Regions from separate parts of the Aquihabitans sp. McL0605 genome, predicted to be linked through region 2. Evidence: predicted binding sites of a transcription regulator. Region 2 holds the regulator's gene; the other holds the start of a gene.
What was found. Region 2 encodes LexA, which represses DNA repair genes until DNA is damaged. Its sites were predicted from a motif close to CGAACNNNNGTTCG; they were not measured.

Region 1: ACPPVX_RS17890 (alpha-ketoglutarate-dependent dioxygenase AlkB family protein) is a predicted target of LexA. The motif match lies at 2,962-2,975, and genes of this name have one in related genera.

What each region holds. Positions count from the first base shown of each region.
Region 1 covers NZ_CP188252.1:3,864,358-3,869,653, forward strand. The annotation lists gene ACPPVX_RS17880 (DUF2237 family protein) at 1-333, shown strand, start outside; gene ACPPVX_RS17885 (M3 family oligoendopeptidase) at 336-2,141, shown strand; gene ACPPVX_RS17890 (alpha-ketoglutarate-dependent dioxygenase AlkB family protein) at 2,283-2,939, opposite strand; gene ACPPVX_RS17895 (CaiB/BaiF CoA transferase family protein) at 3,052-4,287, opposite strand; gene ACPPVX_RS17900 (amidohydrolase family protein) at 4,526-5,296, shown strand, end outside.
Region 2 covers NZ_CP188252.1:4,395,356-4,400,651, forward strand. The annotation lists gene ACPPVX_RS20395 (hypothetical protein) at 1-552, shown strand, start outside; gene dapE (succinyl-diaminopimelate desuccinylase) at 549-1,613, shown strand; gene ACPPVX_RS20405 (hypothetical protein) at 1,621-2,343, shown strand; gene ACPPVX_RS20410 (peroxiredoxin) at 2,434-2,895, shown strand; gene lexA (transcriptional repressor LexA) at 2,900-3,532, opposite strand; gene ACPPVX_RS20420 (LysM peptidoglycan-binding domain-containing protein) at 3,741-4,181, shown strand; gene nrdR (transcriptional regulator NrdR) at 4,224-4,709, shown strand; gene ACPPVX_RS20430 (dihydrofolate reductase family protein) at 4,746-5,296, opposite strand, start outside.

The DNA.
Region 1 (5,296 bases), 530 kb from region 2:
ACCGGGTTCTTCCGAGACGGGTGCTGCGCCACCGGTCCCCAGGACCAGGGCAGCCACACCATCTGCGCGGTGGTCAGCGCCGAGTTCCTGGCCCACCAGCGCTCGATCGGCAACGACCTGTCCACGCCCATGCCGGAGTACCGGTTCCCCGGCCTGGTCCCCGGCGACCGGTGGTGCGTCACCGCCCGCAACTGGGCCATCGCCTACAACGACGGCGCCGCCGCTCCCGTCGTTCTGGCCGCCACGAACGAGGCCGTCCTGGACCTCGTCCCGCTCGAAGCGCTGCAGGCCCACGCCGTCGACGTGCCCGACTACCCCGACCTGGAGGGCTGACGATGACCGTCACCGCAGGACCTGCCACCGCGGGCGAGCTGCCGCACTGGGACCTCACGCCGTTCTTCCCCTCCATCGAGTCGCGCCAGTTCGGCGGCCTCGGTGAGGAGGTGGCCGCCGAGGTGGGTCGGCTCCAGCGGCGCTTCGACGAGCTCGACGTGCGCGCCGGTGCGCCCATCGAGATCACCGATGAGGTGGTGGCCACCGCCGACGAGGTGATCGGAGCGTTCAACCGCCTGCTCACCCGGATGCGCATGGTCGGCAGCTACCTGTACGGCCACACCACCACCGACGCCACGGATGCCACCGCGGCCGGCGCGCTCAGCCGCTACCAGGCCAGCGTCGCCCCGTTCGGCACGCTCGACGGCCGCTTCGACGCGTGGCTGGCCCGCCTCGACCTGGCCGCGCTCACGGCCCGCAGCACCACCGCCGCCGACCACGCCTACGCGCTGCAGCGCGGGGCCGACGCCGCCAAGCACCAGATGTCGGAGGACCAGGAGGACCTGGCCGCCGAGCTGTCGCTCACGGGGGGACGGGCCTGGGCCAAGCTCCACGGCGACCTCACCGCCCGCCTCACCGCCACGGTCGACGGCGAGGTGCTGCCGATGAGCATGGTGCGCGGCCTGGCCACCGATCCGAGTGCCGCCAAGCGGGAGGCGGCGTACCGCGCCGAGCTGGAGGCGTGGGACACCGTCACCGTGCCGCTGGCCACCGCGCTCAACGCGTTCAAGGGCGAGGCCAACGTGCTGAACCGCCGCCGGGGCTGGGCCGACTCGCTCGATCCGGCGCTCGAGAACAACGGCGTGAGCCCCGAGATCCTGGCCGCCATGCAGACCGCGGTGGTCGACTCGCTGCCGCACTGGCACCGCTACCTCCGGGCCAAGGCCGAGCTGCTCGGCCATCCGGACGGCCTGCCCTGGTGGGACCTCATCGCCCCGGTCGGCCGGCCCAAGCGCTTCGCCTGGCCCGAGGCCACCGACGCCGTGCACGCCGCCTTCGCCACCTATTCGCCCCGCCTGGCCGGCCTGGTGGAGACGGCCGTGGCCGAGGCGTGGATCGACGCCGAGCCGCGCGCCGGCAAGGTGGGCGGGGCGTACTGCATGAGCGTCACCGACGGCGTCAGCCGGGTGCTGTGCAACTTCGACGGCAGCTTCGACTCGGTGCAGACGCTCGCCCACGAGCTGGGCCACGCCTACCACAACGTCAACCTGGGCGACCGCACGCCGATGCAGCGCAACACGCCCATGGCGCTGGCTGAGACGGCCAGCATCTTCTGCGAGACGATCATGGTCCAGGCCGGTCTGGCCGCGGTGGGCGACGACGCCGAGGGCCGCCTCGCGCTGCTCGACGGCGACCTGTCCGGCGCCTGCCAGGTGGTCGTCGACATCCACTCGCGCTTCCTGTTCGAGCGGGCGCTGTCGTCGGAGCGCCAGAACGGCGTGCTCTCGGTCGACCGGCTGCGCGAGCTGATGCTCGACGCCCAGGCCGAGGCCTACGGCGACGGGGTCGACCCGCAGTCGCGCCACCACGACATGTGGGCCGTGAAGGGCCACTACTTCACCGCCTACTACAACTGGCCGTACACCTTCGGGCTGCTGTTCGGCATCGGCCTCTACGCCGAGTTCCAGCGCGATCCCGAGCGCTTCCGGGCCGGCTACGACGACCTGCTCTCGGCCACGGGCCTGGGCGACGCCGCCACCCTGGCCGCCCGCTTCGGCATCGACGTGGCCGCCACCGCGTTCTGGGCCGCCAGCCTGCAGGTGCTCACCGACCGGATCGACGAGTTCGTGGCGGCGGCGGCGGGCTGATCAGGTCCCGTCGAGGGTGGGCCACGGGCGAGGTGCTGGAGCCGGTCTGCTCCTGGGCCGTGGCGCCGCTCGACGCCCACCGCAGGGCGAGCCCCGTCGCCCCGAGCGCCACCGCGCACACCGCGACGACGGCCAGGACGATCAGCCACGGGCCGCGCCCGGCCGCCGCGAGCGGGGGCGCAGGGTCACGCTCAGGCGCGGACCGCGGGCGGCGGCGGACTTCGGGACGCAGTGCTGCCAGGTGCGCTGGCAGCTGCCGCCCATCACCAGGAGGTCTCCCGGTGCGGGATCGAGCCGGACCGACGCCCCGCCGCCCTTCGGCCGCAGCAGGAACCGCCGGGTGGAGCCGAGGCTCACGACGGCCACCAGTGCGTCGGGCTGCTCGCGCAGCACCCGATCACCGTGCCACGCCACGCTGTCGGTGCCGTCGCGGTAGAGGTTGGCGCCCAACGAGTCGAACGGGGTGCCGTAGCGCTCGCCCAGCGCGGCGGCGAGCGGGCGGACCCCCTCGGGCCACGGCTGCTCGCTGGCCGATCCCCACCACGCCGACAACCGGGGCTCGGCCACCACCTTCTCGTACATGGGGACCTCGTGGGCCTTCCACGCCACCGTGTCGAGCAGGGTGGCGAAGAGCGTGTCGGCGCCGGTCAGCCAGCCGGGGACGACGTCGACCCAGGCCCCTTCGGTGAGCTCGACGCGGCGCGCCCCGCCGAACGACGGGTCGATCGCGGGCTCGCCGTGGCCCAGCAGGGTGCCCTGCCAGGTGAGGTCGGGGAGCGTTGCCGGGAGCGAGACCACGCCCGCATGGTATCCACCGAACCGAACACATGTTCCCCTGCCACCCGAACTTGTTGCAGTCAGTGCTGCAGGGAGCACTGACTGCAACAAGTTCGGTGCGAGGGGGGTCGGGTCAGCCGAGGGCGCCGGACTCGCGGAGGGCGCCGATGCGGTCGTCGTCGTAGCCGAGGACGTCGCGGAGGACGTCGTCGGTGTGCTGGCCGACGGTGGGCGCCTTGGTGGGCACGGGCACCTCGATGTCGAGGTACTTGATGGGCGACGGCTGCTGCTCGGCGCCGAGGCGCTCGGCCGGGATCCACTCGAAGCGGGCCTGGAACTGGGGGTCGTCGGCCAGGGTCTGGGGCGTGTTGACGTTGATGATCGGGACGTTGATCTCGAGCCCGAGGTCGACCCACTCCTTGGCGGTCCTCGTGGCGAAGATCTCCTTGAGCTTCGTCCGGAGCTCGACGTTGCCCACGGCGTGGTCGGCGAACTTGGCGCCGGGGTTGGCCTCGAACAGCTCGGGCTGGCCGATGCCGCGGCAGAAGTTCTCCCAGAACTCGCGCTCGGAGGCCTGGAGGAGCACGAACGCACCGTCGGATGCTTCGTAGAACTGGTAGCGGACGCCGTCGCGCATGCCGGCGGTGCCGGGGGCGCGGCGCACGTAGTCGTCGGACGCGTTGCCGGTGACCTCGGACTCCGGCCGCTCGTAGGCCTTCCACGTCTCGGACCGGTACCAGTCCATGGCGGCCGCGGCGTCGGACTGGGCGATCTCCAGCCGGCAGCCCTCGCCGGTGGCGCGGGCCTTGATGACGCCGGCGAGGACACCGAGCGCGCCGAACAGCGGGCCGGCGTGGATGCCCATCGAGGGGTGCTCGGGGATGGCGGCGAAGCCGTCCTCGGTGATCTCGGGCTTCACCAGCCCGGCCCACACGTCGTAGGCCACGCCGTGGCTGGGCAGCTCGGCGTAGGGGCCGGTCATGCCGTAGCCGGAGATGGTGCAGAACACGATGCGGGGGTTCACCTCGCGCAGCTGGTCGTAGCCCAGGCCGCGCCGCTCGAGGCCGCCGGGGCGCATGGCCTCGATGACCACGTCGGCGTCGCGCACCAGGTCGAGGTAGGTCTCGACCGCCTCGGGCTGGCGCAGGTCGAGCACGAGCGACTTCTTGCCGCGGTTGAGGTGCAGGTGCATCAGCGACACGCCCTCGACGATGGGCCACGTCATCTGGCGGATGTAGTCGCCCGAGGGCGTCTCCACCTTGATCACCTCAGCGCCGAGGTCGGCGAGCTGGGTGGTGATGGCGGCGGGCCCGAGCATCGAGCTCTCGATGATGCGGACACCGGAGAGGGGGCCGGAGTTGGTTCCCATGACGACCTTTGCGACGACGGTTTCTGACGGGTCGTCAGGTTAGCGCCCCGGCGCCGGGGGTCAGCAGGTGAAGGTGCCGGAGACGTTGGTGGCCCCGTCGAGGCTGGTGCCTTCGGACGACCCGCTCTTGCTGTCGTGGCCGTCGGGCTGCGAACGGTGCGCCGCGGCGGTAGCTTGAAACGAGAACGTGTTCTCGTTTTGACCGGGGGAGCCCGGTCCCGCTCACCAGGGGATCCACATGACCACCGTCGACTTCGACGTCTTCGACGCCGACAACCACTACTACGAGGCCACCGACGCCTTCACCCGTCACCTCGATCCACGGATGGCCAAGCGCGCCATGCAGTGGGCGAACGTCGACGGCAAGGAGCGCCTCGTGGTGGGCGGTCGCATCAACCGCTTCATCCCCAACCCGCGGTTCGACCCCGTGGCCAAGCCCGGCTGCCTCGACGACTACTTCCGCGGCCGCTCCCCGGCCGACGACATCCGCGGCGCGTTCGGCCAGCTCGAGCCGATCAGCCCGGCGTACCGCAACCCCGAGGCGCGCCTCGAGGTCATGGACCGCCAGGGCATCACCGGCTGCTTCATGTTCCCGACGCTCGGCGTCGGCATGGAGGAGGGCCTGGTCGGCGACCCCGACGCCGCCCACGCCGCGTTCCGCGCCTTCAACCGCTGGCTCGACGAGGACTGGGGCCTCCACTTCCAGGACCGCATCTTCGGGGCGCCGTACCTCACGCTGCTCGACCCCGACCAGGCGGTCGACGAGGCCCGCTGGGCCGTGGCCCAGGGTGCTCGCGTGGTGGTCCTGCGCGCCGGCCCGATCATGGCGCCCACCGGCGGGCGCTCGCCCGGCGACGTGGTCTACGACCCGATGTGGTCGGTGCTGGCCGACGCCGGCGTGACCGTGGCGTACCACTCCGGTGAGGCCGGCTACGGCCGCTACGTGGTGGATTGGGGCGAGTCCGCCGAGTTCGAGGCGTTCCGCCGCACCCCGCTCTACGGCGTGCTC
Region 2 (5,296 bases):
CTCAACGGGCTGGCCCGCATCGTGGGCGGCATCTTCGCCGGTGGCGCCCTGGTCCTGATCGGCATCATCTTGATCATCGTGTTCGCCGTGAAGCGGTCGCGCTCGAAGCGGCGGCTGTCGGCCCCGCCGCTCCCGTACCCCGGTGGCTACGGCGCCGCTCCCGCCGCGTGGGCCGGCGCCCCCGGTGCTCCCGTCGGCGCCTACCCCGGTGCACCCGGCTCACCGGCCCCCGGCTACCCGGCCGCACCCGGCTACCCGCCGGCCGGCGGCTACCCGCCGGCGCCGCCCGCCCAGCCCGGGTACGGCGCGCCGCAGCCGGGCACCGCGTGGACGCCCCCGCCCGCGCCGGGGTGGGTCCCGCCCCCGGCCGCTCCCGGCTCGCCGCCGCCACCGCCTGCGGCCCCGATGCCGGGCCAGCCGTGGGTCCCGCCCACCGCCCCGGACGCCACGCCGGGCGCCGCGCCTCCTCCGCCCGATGCCCCGCCTCCGCCCGCCGCGCCTCCCGCTCCGGCTCCGGCAGAGGGCGAGCCCACCGAGGGCCCACCATCGTGACCGACCTGCTCCAGCTCACGAGCGACCTGGTCGCCATGCCGTCGGTCAGCCACGACGAGGAGCTGATCGTCGACTGGCTCGTCGAGCAGCTCGGGGCGGTCCCGTCGCTCACCCTCGACCGGGTCGGCCACAACCTGGTCGCCCGCACCACCGGCTCGGCCTCCACCAGGGTGCTCCTCGCCGGGCACACCGACACCGTCCCGGTCAACGGCAACGCCACCCCGCGCATCGAGGGCGACACGCTGTGGGGCCTCGGCTGCACCGACATGAAGTCGGGCGTCGCGGTGATGCTGGAGCTGGCGCGCACCGTGACCGACCCCGCCGTCGAGGTCACCTACGTCTTCTACGCAGCCGAGGAGGTGGCCGCCGTCCACAACGGCCTGGCCCACCTGTTCCGCGAGCGCCCCGACCTGTTGGAGGCCGACGTCGCCCTCCTCGGCGAGCCCACCGACGCCACCATCGAGGCGGGCTGCCAGGGCACCTTGCGCATCGAGGTGGCGCTCCGCGGGGCCCGTTCGCACACCGCCCGTCCGTGGATGGGCCGCAACGCCATCCACCGGTTGGGCCGCCTCCTCGCCGCGGTGGAGGCGTTCCCCGAGCGGCGCCCGGTCATCGACGGCTGCGAGTTCCGGGAAGCGCTCCAGGCGGTGGCGGTGTCGGGCGGGGTGGCGGGCAACGTCGTCCCCGATCTCGCCACGGTCACCCTGAACCACCGCTTCGCGCCCGACCACACGTCAGAGCAGGCCGAGGCGGTGGTCCGGGACCTGATCGCCCCGTTCGTCGACGACGAGGACCGGGTGGAGCTCACCGACCTGTCCGGCGCGGCCCCGCCGGCGCTCGACCACCCGGTGCTCCAGGCCCTGATCAAGCGCAACGACCTGCCGGTGCGGGCCAAGCTGGGCTGGACCGATGTGGCGCGCTTCGCCGCCCACGGGATCCCGGCCACCAACTTCGGACCCGGCGATGCCACGCTCGCCCACACCGCCGACGAGCGGGTCGACCGTGCGCCGATCGAGCGGTGCTACGAGGCGCTGGTCGACCTGCTGACGACGGGCGTCTGACCCACCGGTGGCGATCGGGAGGAAGCAGAAGGCCGGGGCCGAGGGGCGTCGGACCGGCCCCGGGGGCGAGGCGCCCTGGTGGGACCCGGAGGACCAGGCCTTCGCCGAGCGCCCCCTCCTGGCTCGATCCGACCTGGGCAAGGGCTGGCAGTCGGTGCCGATGTTCAACAACGCCGAGCGGCTCGACCCCCACGGCGATGATCCGGCGTCGGAGGAGCTGCGGACGATCCGGGCTCGGCGCCGCCTCACCGCGCTCGACGAGGGCGCAGCGTGGCGCCTGCGGCGCGCGGGGGTGCTGGCCGTCGTGCGCACCGAGGTCTTCGCCGATGACGATCCCGCCGATCGGGCGGCGCACCGCGACGCGTGGGACCGGCTCGGGACGATCTGCCTCGACGCCGTGTGGCGCCAGCGGTGGACCGAGCGCGACCGCGCCCCTGGCTGGATCGAGGCGCTGCGGCGCCGCGGTGACCGCCCGGCCGTCGCAGATCTGTCGGCCCCGGCCGGGAGCACGGAGGCCGACGCCCCCGACCCCGTCGACTGGATCACCGTCGAGGACCAGACCGGGACGGTGGAGTCGGGTCTGGTGACGCAGTACGAGCACCTCACCTTGTGGCGGGGACGGGCGCTCGTGACCCTCACCGTCCGCCACGGCCAAGGCGACGACGTGGACGACGCACTGGCGGTGGCGGCTGCCGCCGTGCTGCGGCGGATGGCGCCCCCAGCTCGCTGAGGTGGTGCTCCGCCCGTGCCGCGGACCAGGAGCGCGGCGGGTCGGACAGCTCCGTACACTGCGCCGATCCCACCCAGCACAGGAGCACCCATGGCCATCGACGTCGGACAGCCCGCCCCCGCATTCACGCTCAAGGACCAGGACGGCACCGACGTGTCGCTCAGCGACTTCGCCGGCGAGAAGGCCGTCGCCCTCGTCTTCTACCCGTTCACGTTCACGGGGGTGTGCGAAGGCGAGCTGTGCGAGCTGCGCGACGACATCGCCGAGTACGAGCAGGCCGGCGTGCAGGTGCTCGCCGTGTCGTGCGATTCGCGCTTCTCCCAGAAGGTGTGGGCGGACCAGAAGGGCTGGACGTTCCCGCTGCTCTCGGACTTCTGGCCGCATGGAGCCGTGGCCCAGGCCTACGGCGTGTTCAACGAGGATCTGGGCTGTGCCATCCGAGCCACGTTCCTCATCGGCAAGGACGGCGTGCTGGTGGACACCTTCGCCACCGACAGCCTGGGCACCGCCCGGGAGAAGGAGCGCTACACCGCGGCCATCGGCAAGCTCTGAGCGATCAGAGCTTGCGCATGACGGTGACGACCTTGCCGAACACCTGGACCTCGGACGCCGGGAACACCATGGGCTCGAGGCGCGGGTTGTGGGGCGTGAGCACGACCTGATCGCCGCTGCGGCTGTAGGTCTTGACCGTGGCCTCCTCGCCGGGGATGCCGGCGACGACGATCTCGCCGTTGCGGGCCTCGGGCTGGGAGCGAACCACCACGAAGTCTCCGTCGAGGATGCCGGCATCGACCATGGAGTCGCCACGGACCTTCAGCATGAAGAGGTCTCCGTCGCCCGTGAGGTCTGCGGGGACGGGGACCACCTCTTCGACGTTCTGCTGGGCGAGCACGTCGGTGCCGGCCGCCACCTCGCCCACGAGGGGGACGTGGCGGATGGGGCGCCGCTCGACGGCGGCCCCGGACGCTGCGTCCCAGCGGACCTCGATGGCGCGGGGCTTGGACGGGTCCCGGCGGAGGAACCCGAGCCGCTGCAGGGTGGAGAGGTGGGAGTGGACCGTGGACGGGGACCCCAGTCCGACGGTCTCGCCGATCTCCCGGACCGACGGCGGGTAGCCCTTCTCGCGCATCGAGGCATCGATGCACTCGAGGATCTGCCGTTGGCGGGCGGTGAGCGCTTGGTCGGTCATGGGGGCTCCTCGTGTGATGCCCGGGAGGGCGAACAAGTGGTCGACCGTGACCGTAGCATCGCGCAGGTGTTCGGGCAAACATTTGTTCGTTCCCGGGCTTGACGGCGAACGACTGTTCGTGCCTACAGTGTCCACGTCCGAACAGGCGTTCGTGGAACGAGCGTTCGGAAGCGTCTCGATGTCAGACCCCCTGGGGAGTATCTGTTCCATGGCTGCGATCATCCAACCCCGCCCGCACACCTCGGTTCCCCAGCGCCCCGCGCTCCGCCTCGTCACCGCCCACGGAGGGCGCACGGTCGAGGCGCCGATCGATCTCGGCCTCACACCGGCCCACATCGTCGCCGCCGTCGTCGGGATCGTGCTGGTGGTCCTGCTGTCGATCGCCATCGGCAGCGGTGCCCTCGCCGGGCTCGCTCCCGCCCCGTCTGCTGGCGCCCCGTCTGCTGGCGCCTCGGCCGGAACCTCGGCCGCCGCCGGTGTGGCGGCCGGCACCACGGCCCAGCTCGAGGTGCACTCAGGCGACACGTTCTGGAGCATCGCCCGCCGTCTCCAGCCCACCGGTGACGTGCGTCCCCTGGTCGATCGGCTGATCGAGCTGAACGGCACCACCATCCTCCAGCCGGGTGAGCAGATCGTCGTTCCCGCCTGACGCGAACGGGCGCACCGCGCCCGTGGCAGTAGCGTCACGCCCGTGCGCTGCCCAGCCTGTGGAACCTTCGAAGACAAGGTCATCGATTCCCGGCAGTCCGAAGACGGGCTGCTGATCCGTCGTCGCCGCGCCTGCCTCGCCTGCCAGCGCCGGTTCACCACGTTCGAGCGCCTCGAGGAGGTCCCACTTCTGGTCGTCAAGCGCTCCGGGGACCGCGAGCCGTTCGACCCGGCCAAGGTGGTCTCGGGCCTGCGGCTGGCCACCAAGGGTCGGCCGGTCGATGCCGCCGACCTCGATCGCATCGCCACCGCCGTCGAGGAGTCGCTCCGGCTCGAAGGGACCGAGGTCAGCAGCGACCGCGTCGGCCGGGCCGTGCTCGAGCACCTGCGAGACCTCGACGTCGTGGCCGCCGTGCGCTTCGCCAGCGTCTACAAGGAGTTCGACGATCTCGCCGACTTCGAGCGGGAGCTCGACGAGCTGATGGGCCCCTCTCGCCTCACCAAGGCCACCGAGCCCAAGCGCCACTGAGCGCCAGGCGGGTGGCCGCCGTCGGCTCCCCCCAGATCAGGGGCGCACGTACCGGGCCAGCAGCTCGCCGTCAGACTCCCAGAGGTGCGCCAGGCGGAACCGCTGTGCGGTCTCCTCGTCGCTGACCACCGCCCGTCGGCTGCGCCCGCCGACCAGCATGGGGGAGAGCGTGAGGTTGAGCTCGTCGATGAGGTCGACCTCGAGCAGCTGACCGTTGAGCACCGGTCCGCCCTCGACGATCGCACAGCGCGCACCGAGGTCGCCGAGCACGGTCGCCATGGTGGCGAAGTCGACGGACCCCACGCCCGCCACCCGCACGTCGGCGACGGGCTCGAGCGCGGCCAGCCGGTGCACGGGAGCCCCCTCGACCGTGAAGATCAGCGGCGGCTCGACCGCGTCGGTGAACAGGCTGGTGGTCTCGTCGAGGTCGAGGGTCCGGCTCACCACCACGATCCGGGGCACGCGGGCCTGGCCTCGGGCCAGGCGAGCCTCCTGCACCTCCGCGGTGGGCCGCGGCGGCCCGTAGCCCTCGGCTCGAACCGTGCCGGCGGCGGCGACGATCACGTCGGCAACGCCCCGGAGGGCCC